Regions from separate parts of the Stenotrophomonas sp. GD03680 genome, predicted to be linked through region 1. Evidence: riboswitches for the same ligand, from Rfam matches in the RefSeq annotation. Region 1 holds a riboswitch; the other holds the start of a gene.

Region 1 (4,929 bases):
GATAGCGCACCCCGGCCGTGGCGCCGCTTCACGGGTCGCCCGCCACCGCCCCTGCGGCCGGTCAGAGGCCCGTGGCCACGGCCTGCACTGCGCGCTCACGGCGGTGTTCCCAGTACCAGAACACAAACCCGGCGGCGAAGAAGCCGGCCTGGCCCAGCGCCAGATGCAGCGGGCTGGCACTGAGCAGGGGCGACACGACGCCGGCCACCACGGTGCTGACCATCAGCTGCGCGAAGGCCTGCAGCGACGAGGCCAGGCCGCGCTGGTGCGGATACATGTCGAGCACGGCCAGCGCCAGGATCGGGAAGATCAGCGCCATGCCCATGCCGCCCAGGAAAATGGGCAGTACCGCCCACGGCAGCGCGAACTGCGGCGCCAGCACCACGTAGCCGACGTTGAGCAGTGTCGACAGCGCGCACAGGGAGAAGCCGATGGTCACCTGCCGGGTCGGCGTGGTGTGCCCGGCCATGCGCCCGGACAGGAACGCGCCGGCCGTCATGCCACCGATGGTGGGAATGAACAGCCAGGCGAAGTCGCCTTCGCCCAGATGCAGGTGCTGCATCACGAACACCGGCGCGGACGCGATGTACAGGAAAATGCCGCCGAAGCCGATGCTGCCGGCCAGTGCCAGGCGCAGGAAACGCGGGTTGAAGCCGATGCGCACATAGTCACGCAGCAGTGCGCGCGGCGACAGTGGTACCCGCGCCTCCGGCGGATGCGTTTCCGGCAGGAAGCGCGCGGTGGCCACCAGCAGCACAAGCGAGAACACCACGAGGAACCAGAAGATCAGCGGCCAGCCGGCACCGCTGAGCAGAATCCAGCCACCGATGATCGGGGCGATGGCCGGCGCGATGCCGAACAGCATCGAGACCTGGCTCATCAACCGCTGGGCGTCATGGCCGTGGTACAGGTCACGGATCACCGCGCGGCCGACGATCATGCCCACGCCCGCCGACAGGCCCTGCAGCGCGCGGAACGCCAGCAGGGTCGGCAGGTCAGTGGACAGCGCGCAGCCGACCGAGGCCCCGGCAAATACCACCAGGCCACCGAGGATCACCCGCTTGCGGCCCCAGGCATCGGACAGCGGCCCGTGCGCCAGGCTCATCAGGCCATAGAACAGCAGGTAGACGCTGATGGTCTGCTGGACGGCCACCTCATCCACCGCCAGGCGCTGGGCCAGCTGCGGGAAGGCCGGGAAAATGGTGTCGATGGAGAACGGGCCGAACATGGCCAGGCCCGCGAGCAGCAGGGCCATGCGACGGGTGGACGGAGCAACAGCGGCGGTCATGTGAACGGTGTCCGGCAAGGCCATGCGCGGCACGCACGGCGGGCGCCGGTCCCGCTGCAGCAGGGACGGCGCCAGATGAATTCGGGTATCCGCCCATGATAGGCGGGGAATGCGCCCGATGCCATGCAGCACCGCACAAAACGCATGCCCCGGGCCACCGGCCATTCAGGCGCCGGCCCTGCCCGGGCGGCCCCGGCAGCAGGCCATAACCGGCTATAATCGGCGGGCAACACGGTGGGAGAAGCGGAACACCGCTGCCGAAGGCGCAACGCCCGTAATCGCTCAGGCCCGATACCACCCGCAACACAACTCTGGAGAGACCGGTTCGATCCGGCGCCGAAGGGGCACGAAGCTGCGGCCAGCCGCGCTTCCAAACTCTCAGGCAAAAGGACAGAGGGGCGCCCCGCAGCCCGCCATCCGGCGGCTTGTGCCCGTGCGTGTGCCCTTTCCTGACGGATCCTTCGCCATGTCCCAGAACACCCCTTCCCTGCGTGAGCTCGAGCACCACAGTGCGTTCGTCGAGCGCCATATCGGCCCCAATGACGCCGAGATCGCGCAGATGCTCGACGTCGTCGGCCACGCGTCGCTGGATGCGATGACCGATGCCATCGTGCCGGCCAAGATCAAGTCGCCGGCAGCGCTGGCGCTGCCGGAGTCGATCACCGAAGTGGAGGCGCTGGCGAAGATCCGCGCGATCGCCGACAAGAACACCGTGCTGCGCAGCTTCATCGGCCAGGGGTATTACGGCACCCACACGCCGAACGTGATCCTGCGCAACATCCTGGAAAACCCGGCCTGGTACACCGCCTACACCCCGTACCAGGCAGAGATCTCGCAGGGCCGCATGGAAGCGCTGATCAACTTCCAGACCCTGTGCGCCGACCTGACCGGCATGGAGATCGCCAACGCCTCGCTGCTGGACGAAGCCACCGCAGCGGCCGAAGCGATGACCCTGGCCAAGCGTTCGGCCAAGTCGAAGTCGGACACCTTCTTCGTGCACGATGCCGTGCACCCGCAGACCCTGGAGCTGCTGCGCACCCGCGCCGAGCCCATGGGCATCGTGCTGCGCGTCGGCACCCCGGCCGAAGCGCTGGAAGCGGACAGCTTCGGCGTGCTGCTGCAGTATCCGGATACGTTCGGCCAGGTGGCCGACTACCGGGCACTGGTCGAGGCCGTGCATGCACGCGGCGGCCTGGTCGCCGTGGCCACCGATCTGCTGGCGCTGACCCTGCTCGCCGCACCTGGCGAATGGGGCGCGGACATCGTGGTCGGCAACAGCCAGCGTTTCGGCGTGCCGTTCGGCTTCGGTGGCCCGCACGCGGCGTTCATGGCCTGCCGCGACGCCTACAAGCGCTCGATGCCCGGCCGCCTGATCGGCGTCTCGATCGATGCGCAGGGCAACCCGGCCTACCGCCTGACCCTGCAGACCCGCGAACAGCATATCCGCCGCGAGAAGGCCACCTCCAACATCTGTACCGCACAGGTCCTGCTGGCGGTGATGGCCTCGATGTACGCCGTCTACCACGGTCCGGAAGGCCTGACCCGCATCGCCCGCCGCACCCACCGCCTGGCCGCGATCCTGGCCGCCGCACTGCGCAAGGCCGGCGTGCAGGTTGCTGGCGACTTCTTCGACACCCTGCACGTCACCGGTGTGCACGCCGATGAGATCCACGCCAAGGCGCGCGCCGCCGGCTACAACCTGCGCGCGATCGACAGCGACTCGGTCGGCATCAGCCTGGACGAGACCGCCACCCGCGCCGATGTGGTCGCGCTGGCCGCCGTCTTCGGTGCCCAAGCCGATGTCGATGCACTGGATGCCAGCACCGCCGACGCTCTGCCGGCCGGGCTGCTGCGCCAGTCCGCGTTCCTGACCCATCCGGTGTTCAACACGCACCACAGCGAGCACGAACTGCTGCGCTACCTGCGTTCACTGGCCGACAAGGACCTGGCGATGGACCGCACGATGATCCCGCTGGGCTCGTGCACCATGAAGCTCAACGCCACCGCCGAGATGATCCCGGTGACCTGGCCGGAGTTCTCGCAGATCCATCCGCTGGTGCCGGCCGACCAGGCACTGGGCTACAAGGAACTGATCGAGTCGCTGGAAGCGATGCTGGTCGAATGCACCGGCTACGATGCGGTCAGCCTGCAGCCGAACTCGGGGGCACAGGGCGAGTACGCCGGCCTGCTGGCGATCCGCGCCTACCACCGCTCGCGTGGTGAGGAGCATCGCGACATCTGCCTGATTCCGGATTCGGCCCACGGTACCAACCCGGCCTCGGCACAGATGTGCGGCATGAAGGTGGTGGTCACCAAGACCGATGCCAACGGCAACGTCGATGTCGAGGACATCCGCCTCAACGCCGAGAAGTACAGCGACCGCCTGGCCGCGATCATGATGACCTACCCGTCCACGCACGGCGTGTTCGAGGAGGAGGTGGTCGAGATCTGCGAGATCATCCACAAGCACGGCGGCCAGGTGTACACCGACGGTGCCAACATGAACGCCCTGGTCGGCGTGGCCAAGCCGGGCAAGTGGGGTTCGGACGTTTCCCACCTGAACCTGCACAAGACCTTCTGCATCCCGCACGGCGGCGGCGGCCCGGGCGTCGGCCCATGCGCGGTCAAGGCGCACCTGGCCCCGTTCCTGCCGGGCAAGCTGGGTGACAACGGCCCCGTCGGCATGGTCAGCGCCGCCAGCTTCGGCAGCGCCTCGATCCTGCCGATCAGCTGGATGTACATCGCGATGATGGGCCGCGAGGGCCTGCGCAAGGCGACCCAGGTCGCGCAGCTCAATGCCAACTACATCGCCAAGCGCCTGGCGCCGCACTTCAGGACGCTGTACACCGGCCGCAATGGCCTGGTGGCGCATGAGTGCATCCTCGATGTGCGCCCGCTGGAGAAGAGCAGCGGCATCGGCGCCGAGGACGTGGCCAAGCGCCTGATCGACTTCGGCTTCCACGCGCCGACGCTGAGCTTCCCGGTGGCCGGCACGCTGATGGTCGAGCCCACCGAAAGCGAGTCGCTGCATGAGCTGGACCGCTTCATCGATGCCATGATCCAGATCCGCGAGGAAATCCGTGCGATTGAGGATGGCCGCCTGGACCGCGAGGACAATCCGCTGAAGAACGCGCCGCACACCGCCACCGCGGTGACGGCCAGCGAGTGGACCCACGCCTACCCGCGCGAGCTGGCCGCCTTCCCGCTGCCCAGCCTGAAGCTGCAGAAGTACTGGCCGCCGGTGGCCCGCGTCGACAACGTCTACGGCGACAAGAACGTGATGTGCGCCTGCATCCCGGTCGACGCCTACAAGGACGATGAAGTCGAAGCGTGATTGACGGAACGGCCCGCGCAAGCGGGCCGTTTTCGTTTACGGTAGCGCCGGGCCATGCCCGGCGAGCGCAGCGGCTGGACCGATCACGGATCCGGCATCTGCCCCAGGCTCAACTGCCAGGACACACCGAACCGGTCCTGCACCCAGCCGTAGCGATTGCTGAAATCGTAGTCGCCCACCGGCATCAGCCAGTGCCCGCCCTCGCCCAGCACGCGCGCCGCGCGCTCGAACTGTTCGGCGCCACCGCACTCGACGAACAGCGAGATCGACGGACTGAAGGTGAAGTCGTGCACATCCAGGCTGTCGA
Region 2 (4,929 bases), on a different contig from region 1:
ATGTCCGAGGCGTTCTTGCCCTTGCTGTAGGCGAACTGCTGGATGGGCCGGATCGCGTACTCGTGCAGCACCGCCTCCCAGCCTTTCAGCCGTGGGCTCTTCCAGTTGCCGTAGGCACGGCGGACATTGGCCACGCCGTAGCGGGCCACCTCCGCCAGCACTTCGTCGATCTTCGATGCGGGCGCGTTGTCGGCATCGATCAACAGGGCGATGCGCTTTTCCGGTTCGCTCATGGGGCTCTCGCTGGCGGTTGCCTGAATCCGAGTATCGCCGATCCGCGCGCACGCTGACGTGACAGGCCGCCGCCGTGCGAAGATGCCGGACGGTTCCCCCATGCCCCCTGGAGTGAGTCGATGAGTCGTGAGCGCGTTCCCCATCTGGTCGTTGTAGGCGGCGGTTTTGCCGGCCTCTGGGCCACCCGTGCGCTGGCACGCGAACGCATCCGCATCACCCTGGTCGACCGCCGCAACCACCACCTGTTCCAGCCGCTGCTGTACCAGGTCGCGACCGCAGGCCTGTCAGCGCCGGACATCGCCGCACCGCTGCGCCACATCCTCGGCCACCAGCGCAACGTGGAAGTGCGGCTCGGTGAGGTCGTGGCCATCGACAGGCAGCTCCGCCAGGTGCGATTGGCCGACGGCAGCACGCTGGACTACGACAGCCTGCTGCTGGCTACCGGCGCCACTCACGCCTACTTCGGCAACGACCAGTGGGCCGATGATGCGCCCGGCCTGAAAACCCTCGACGATGCCATTGCCCTGCGCCGCAAGCTGCTGCTGGCGTTCGAGCGCGCCGAAGCCGAACCGGACCCGGCCAGGAAGGCAGCATGGCTCAGCTTTGCCGTCGTCGGCGGCGGCCCGACCGGCGTCGAACTGGCGGGCACGCTGGCCGAGATTGCGCGCCATACGCTGCGCAACGAATTCCGCCACATCGATCCGGCCAGCGCCAAGGTGCGCCTGGTGGAAGCCGGTCCGCGCGTGCTGTCCTCGTTCCCGGAAGTGCTCTCGCTGAAGGCGCGCCGGCAGCTGGAAAAGCTGGGCGTGGAAGTGCTGACCGGAACGCCGGTGAGCAACATCGACAGCCAGGGCTTCACGCTGGGTGACCAGTTCGTGCCGGCGCGCACCGTGGTGTGGGCGGCCGGCGTGGCCGCCTCGCCGCTGGCGCGCACGCTGGACGTTCCACTGGACCGTGCCGGGCGCGTGCAGGTGCAGCCAGACCTGACCCTGCCCGGGCATCCGGAACTGTTCGTGGCCGGCGATCTGGCCGCGGTGAACCAGGCCAATGGCAAGCCCGTGCCCGGCGTAGCGCCCGCGGCCAAGCAGATGGGCAAGTACGTGGCCGAGGTCATCCGTGCACGCCTGCACGGCAGGCCGGAGCCCGGGCCCTTCAAGTACGCGGACTACGGCAACCTGGCCACCATCGGCCGCATGGCCGCGATCGTGCACCTGGGGCGCCTGCAGCTGTCGGGCGTGCTGGCCTGGTGGTTCTGGCTGGCCGCGCACGTGTTCTTCCTGATCGGCTTCCGCAACCGCATCGTGGTGCTGCTGAACTGGGCGGTGGCGTACTGGAGCTACCAGCGCAGCGCGCGCATCATCTTCGGCGATGACCAGGATGACCGCCGGCCGAAGCGGTAGCGCAGGTCTGCAACGGGGTCAGATCCCTTTCCTGTGGGGATCTGACCCCACGTCGCGGCGCGACTGCCTGCGATGCGCCCTGCCTGGGCACGGCACTACAAAGATGCGGAATCCAATGCCTGCAACCACGCCAGCTTGCGCTCGCGCGGCAGGTGTTTGAGCTGCCACTCGGCGCGCGAAGCGGCGGAGCGGTCCGGGTACTCACGCACGGCCAGGATGCGCAGCGGCGGGCGGGCCCGGGTGTAGCGCGCGCCCGTGCCGGCGCGATGGGCGGCGAAACGCGCGTCCACGTCGGTGCTGATGCCAGCGTAGTAGCTGCCATCGTGGCATTCGAGCAGGTACAGGAACCACGGGCGGTGGGATGGGGACATGCCGGGATTATGCCGTGCTGCACCGCAGCGGATATACTGCCCGCGAATGCAGGAGAGAGGCGCCGCGCTGGCGCCCGCCGAAGGCGCAGGCTCCCATGATCGCTCAGGCCGGTGGGCTGGAATCCCACCAACCATGCATTCGACTCGCCGAGCTGGAGAGAGGTCACCGGGCATGCCCGGCACGATCCGCCGAAGGGGCACGCGGCCTACGCCGCTGAACTCTCAGGCAAAAGGACAGCGGGAGCGGCACCGGTCATCGTCATCCCGTCACTGCGCAGGCAATGGCGGCGTCCGCGCATGGCCGGCCCCACCGCGTCCGGAGCCTGTCCCATGCTGCTGTCCATCATCTACCTGATCGCCATTTCCGCCGAAGCCATGACCGGCGCACTGTCCGCGGGACGCCGCCGCATGGATCTGTTCGGCGTGGTCATGATCGCCTGCGTTACCGCGCTCGGCGGTGGTTCACTGCGCGACATCCTGCTTGGCCACTATCCGCTGGGCTGGGTCAAACATCCCGAGTACCTCGGCTTCACCGTGTGCGCGGCGCTGATCGCCACCTGGGTCGCACGCTGGATGCACCACTTCCGCCGCACCTTCCTGGTGCTCGACGGCCTGGGCCTGATCGCCTTCACCCTGATCGGTTGCTCGATCGCACGCGAGGTCGGTCATGCCACGCCGATCGTGCTGATCGCCGGCATGCTGACCGGCGCGTTCGGCGGCGTGCTGCGCGACATTCTGTGCAACGAAGTGCCCCTGATCTTCCAGAAGGAGCTGTACGCGATCATCGCGCTGCTGACCGGCGCCGCCTATCTGCTGCTGCTGCACTGGAACGTGTCCGATGCCACGGCCATCCTGTGCTGCCTGGCGGGCGGCTTCGCCCTGCGCCTGCTGGCCATCCACTACCGCTGGGAAATGCCGAAGTTCGTGTATCACGACGAAGTGCATTGAACGATGGCGTGTTCGCCGGGCGTGGCCCGGCGCTACAGAAGAGCGGTATCCACGCATGGCGTGGATCTAGAGCCTGAACTTCATAGGGCTGCCCCCCGCGCGTATCCGCTCCGGATAGTCAGCCGACGGATACAGTTGGGGTTCGCATCCCAAACCGCTGTCGGAATCGTGGGCTTCCAGCAACGCAGGATCGATCCATTCGCACAAGTAGTCGCTATCAGATCGTCTTTCGAAGCCTGGACAGTTCACTTCTCCCTCCGCTTCAATGGAGTTGTGGGTGCTGCCGAGGTAGCTGGCGCTCAGGTGCCCCGCCACTTGGGTGTAAGTCCCCGTCTCGAGGAAATTCTGAACAGTCAGATCGCCACCTACGGCCAAAATCCCATCATTTAGTGAGCACGCGTGGAGATGCTCACACTTGAGATCGTCGCGTACGAAGACCCAACCACCACAGTCAAGATTGCGGGCGCTGAGACTGCCCAGGACGATCACACACCGCATCTCGCCCAGATCATTGAGCACCAGCGTGCCTTCTACGCTCAGATCTCCGTCAACGATCACGCAGTCCGTTTCCCAGTCCGAGCGCCAGTCGCCAACGAGGGATGCCGCAGGCACTACCTTGTACGAAGAGGGGGACTCACGATCATCGCGCGGTTGGTCGGCAGAGGCCGCGATCATCGCCCTGGCCTTCAACGTCGTACGCAGAAGTGCCTGGTCTCCTTCGTTGCGGTAAAGCTCGATTCTTTCATCAAGCTGCGCCAGCAGACTTGCCGTCCTCGCGGGAGACGAGGGTTCAAACCAGTCCTCGATGACGGAGATCGCATCATCGGCAATCGGGCCGCCCTTCAAGCGAACGAGGGCCGTTGCGGCCTCCCCGGAAACTGATCGGCATTCTGGCTGCAACGGGCTGTCGTCGGGGAAAACGTGCATCGGCGGGTCCAGCCAGGCGAGGCTCCGATCTTCGGCCTAAGCCGCAAGCAGGTTCCATGCAATTCTTCCGAAAGCGTGCCGTGGCCAGCCCCTATCCACGCATGGCGTGGATCCACCGAGTCAACCGCATCGTGAATGGTCGGGGTTCGCACCACCCCGGCGATGGACCTGGCGCTGTCGCTCATGCGCAGCGCCAGGCGCATCGCCGGTGCGGACGGGCCAGTCTCCAACTCCGACCGGCCCTGATCGCGGCCGCACCCCCGCAGGCGCTGGCCGCCATCCACACACATGCCGCGCTCAGGCGGCTTCTGACACCGTCACTTCGCGACGGGCGCGCACCGCCGCAGCCAGTCGCTCCAGCACCGTCACCGTGGTGTCCCAGTCGATGCAGCCATCGGTGATGCTCTGCCCGTAGACCAGCGGCTGGCCTTCCACCAGTTCCTGCCGGCCTCCCACCAGATGGCTCTCGATCATCACACCCACGATGCGCTGTTCACCGTCTTCCAACTGAACGGCGATGTCTTCGATCACCTTCGGCTGGTTTTCCGGGTTTTTCAGGCTGTTGGCATGGCTGGCATCGATCATCAGCCGCGTCGGCAGCCGGGCCTTGGCCAGTGCCTGGCAGGCATCGGCCACGCTGGCCGCGTCATAGTTCGGCTGCTTGCCGCCGCGCAGGATCACATGGCAATCCGGGTTGCCGGTGGTCGAAACGATGGCGGTGCCGCCCTGCTTGGTCACCGACAGGAAGTGATGCGGGTTGGAGGCCGCGCCGACCGCATCGGCCGCGATCTTGACGTTGCCATCCGTGCCGTTCTTGAAGCCCACCGGGCACGACAGGCCGGAGGCCAGTTCGCGGTGCACCTGGCTTTCGGTGGTGCGTGCGCCGATCGCGCCCCATGCCACCAGGTCGGCGATGTACTGCGGCGAGATCACGTCGAGGAATTCAACGCCGGCCGGCAGGCCCAGCTTGTTGATGTCGCGCAGCAGGCCGCGGGCAATGCGCAGGCCCTTGTCGATCCTGAAGCTGCCGTCCAGGTCCGGATCGTTGA

What was found. Region 1 has a riboswitch for glycine ahead of gcvP (aminomethyl-transferring glycine dehydrogenase). Riboswitches for the same ligand answer to the same signal wherever they lie in the genome.
Region 2: another riboswitch for glycine. It lies ahead of N5J29_RS00300 (trimeric intracellular cation channel family protein); the one in region 1 lies ahead of gcvP (aminomethyl-transferring glycine dehydrogenase).

The regions. Positions count from the first base shown of each region.
Region 1 is NZ_JAOCKC010000007.1:77,088-82,016, reverse strand. It holds gene N5J29_RS10815 (multidrug effflux MFS transporter) at 62-1,288, opposite strand; glycine riboswitch at 1,590-1,692, shown strand; gene gcvP (aminomethyl-transferring glycine dehydrogenase) at 1,755-4,622, shown strand; gene N5J29_RS10805 (VOC family protein) at 4,706-4,929, opposite strand, start outside.
Region 2 is NZ_JAOCKC010000001.1:66,626-71,554, reverse strand. It holds gene N5J29_RS00315 (NYN domain-containing protein) at 1-233, opposite strand, end outside; gene N5J29_RS00310 (NAD(P)/FAD-dependent oxidoreductase) at 354-1,634, shown strand; gene N5J29_RS00305 (GIY-YIG nuclease family protein) at 1,730-2,005, opposite strand; glycine riboswitch at 2,045-2,134, shown strand; glycine riboswitch at 2,148-2,251, shown strand; gene N5J29_RS00300 (trimeric intracellular cation channel family protein) at 2,336-2,953, shown strand; gene N5J29_RS00295 (hypothetical protein) at 3,020-3,880, opposite strand; gene N5J29_RS00290 (3-deoxy-7-phosphoheptulonate synthase) at 4,178-4,929, opposite strand, start outside.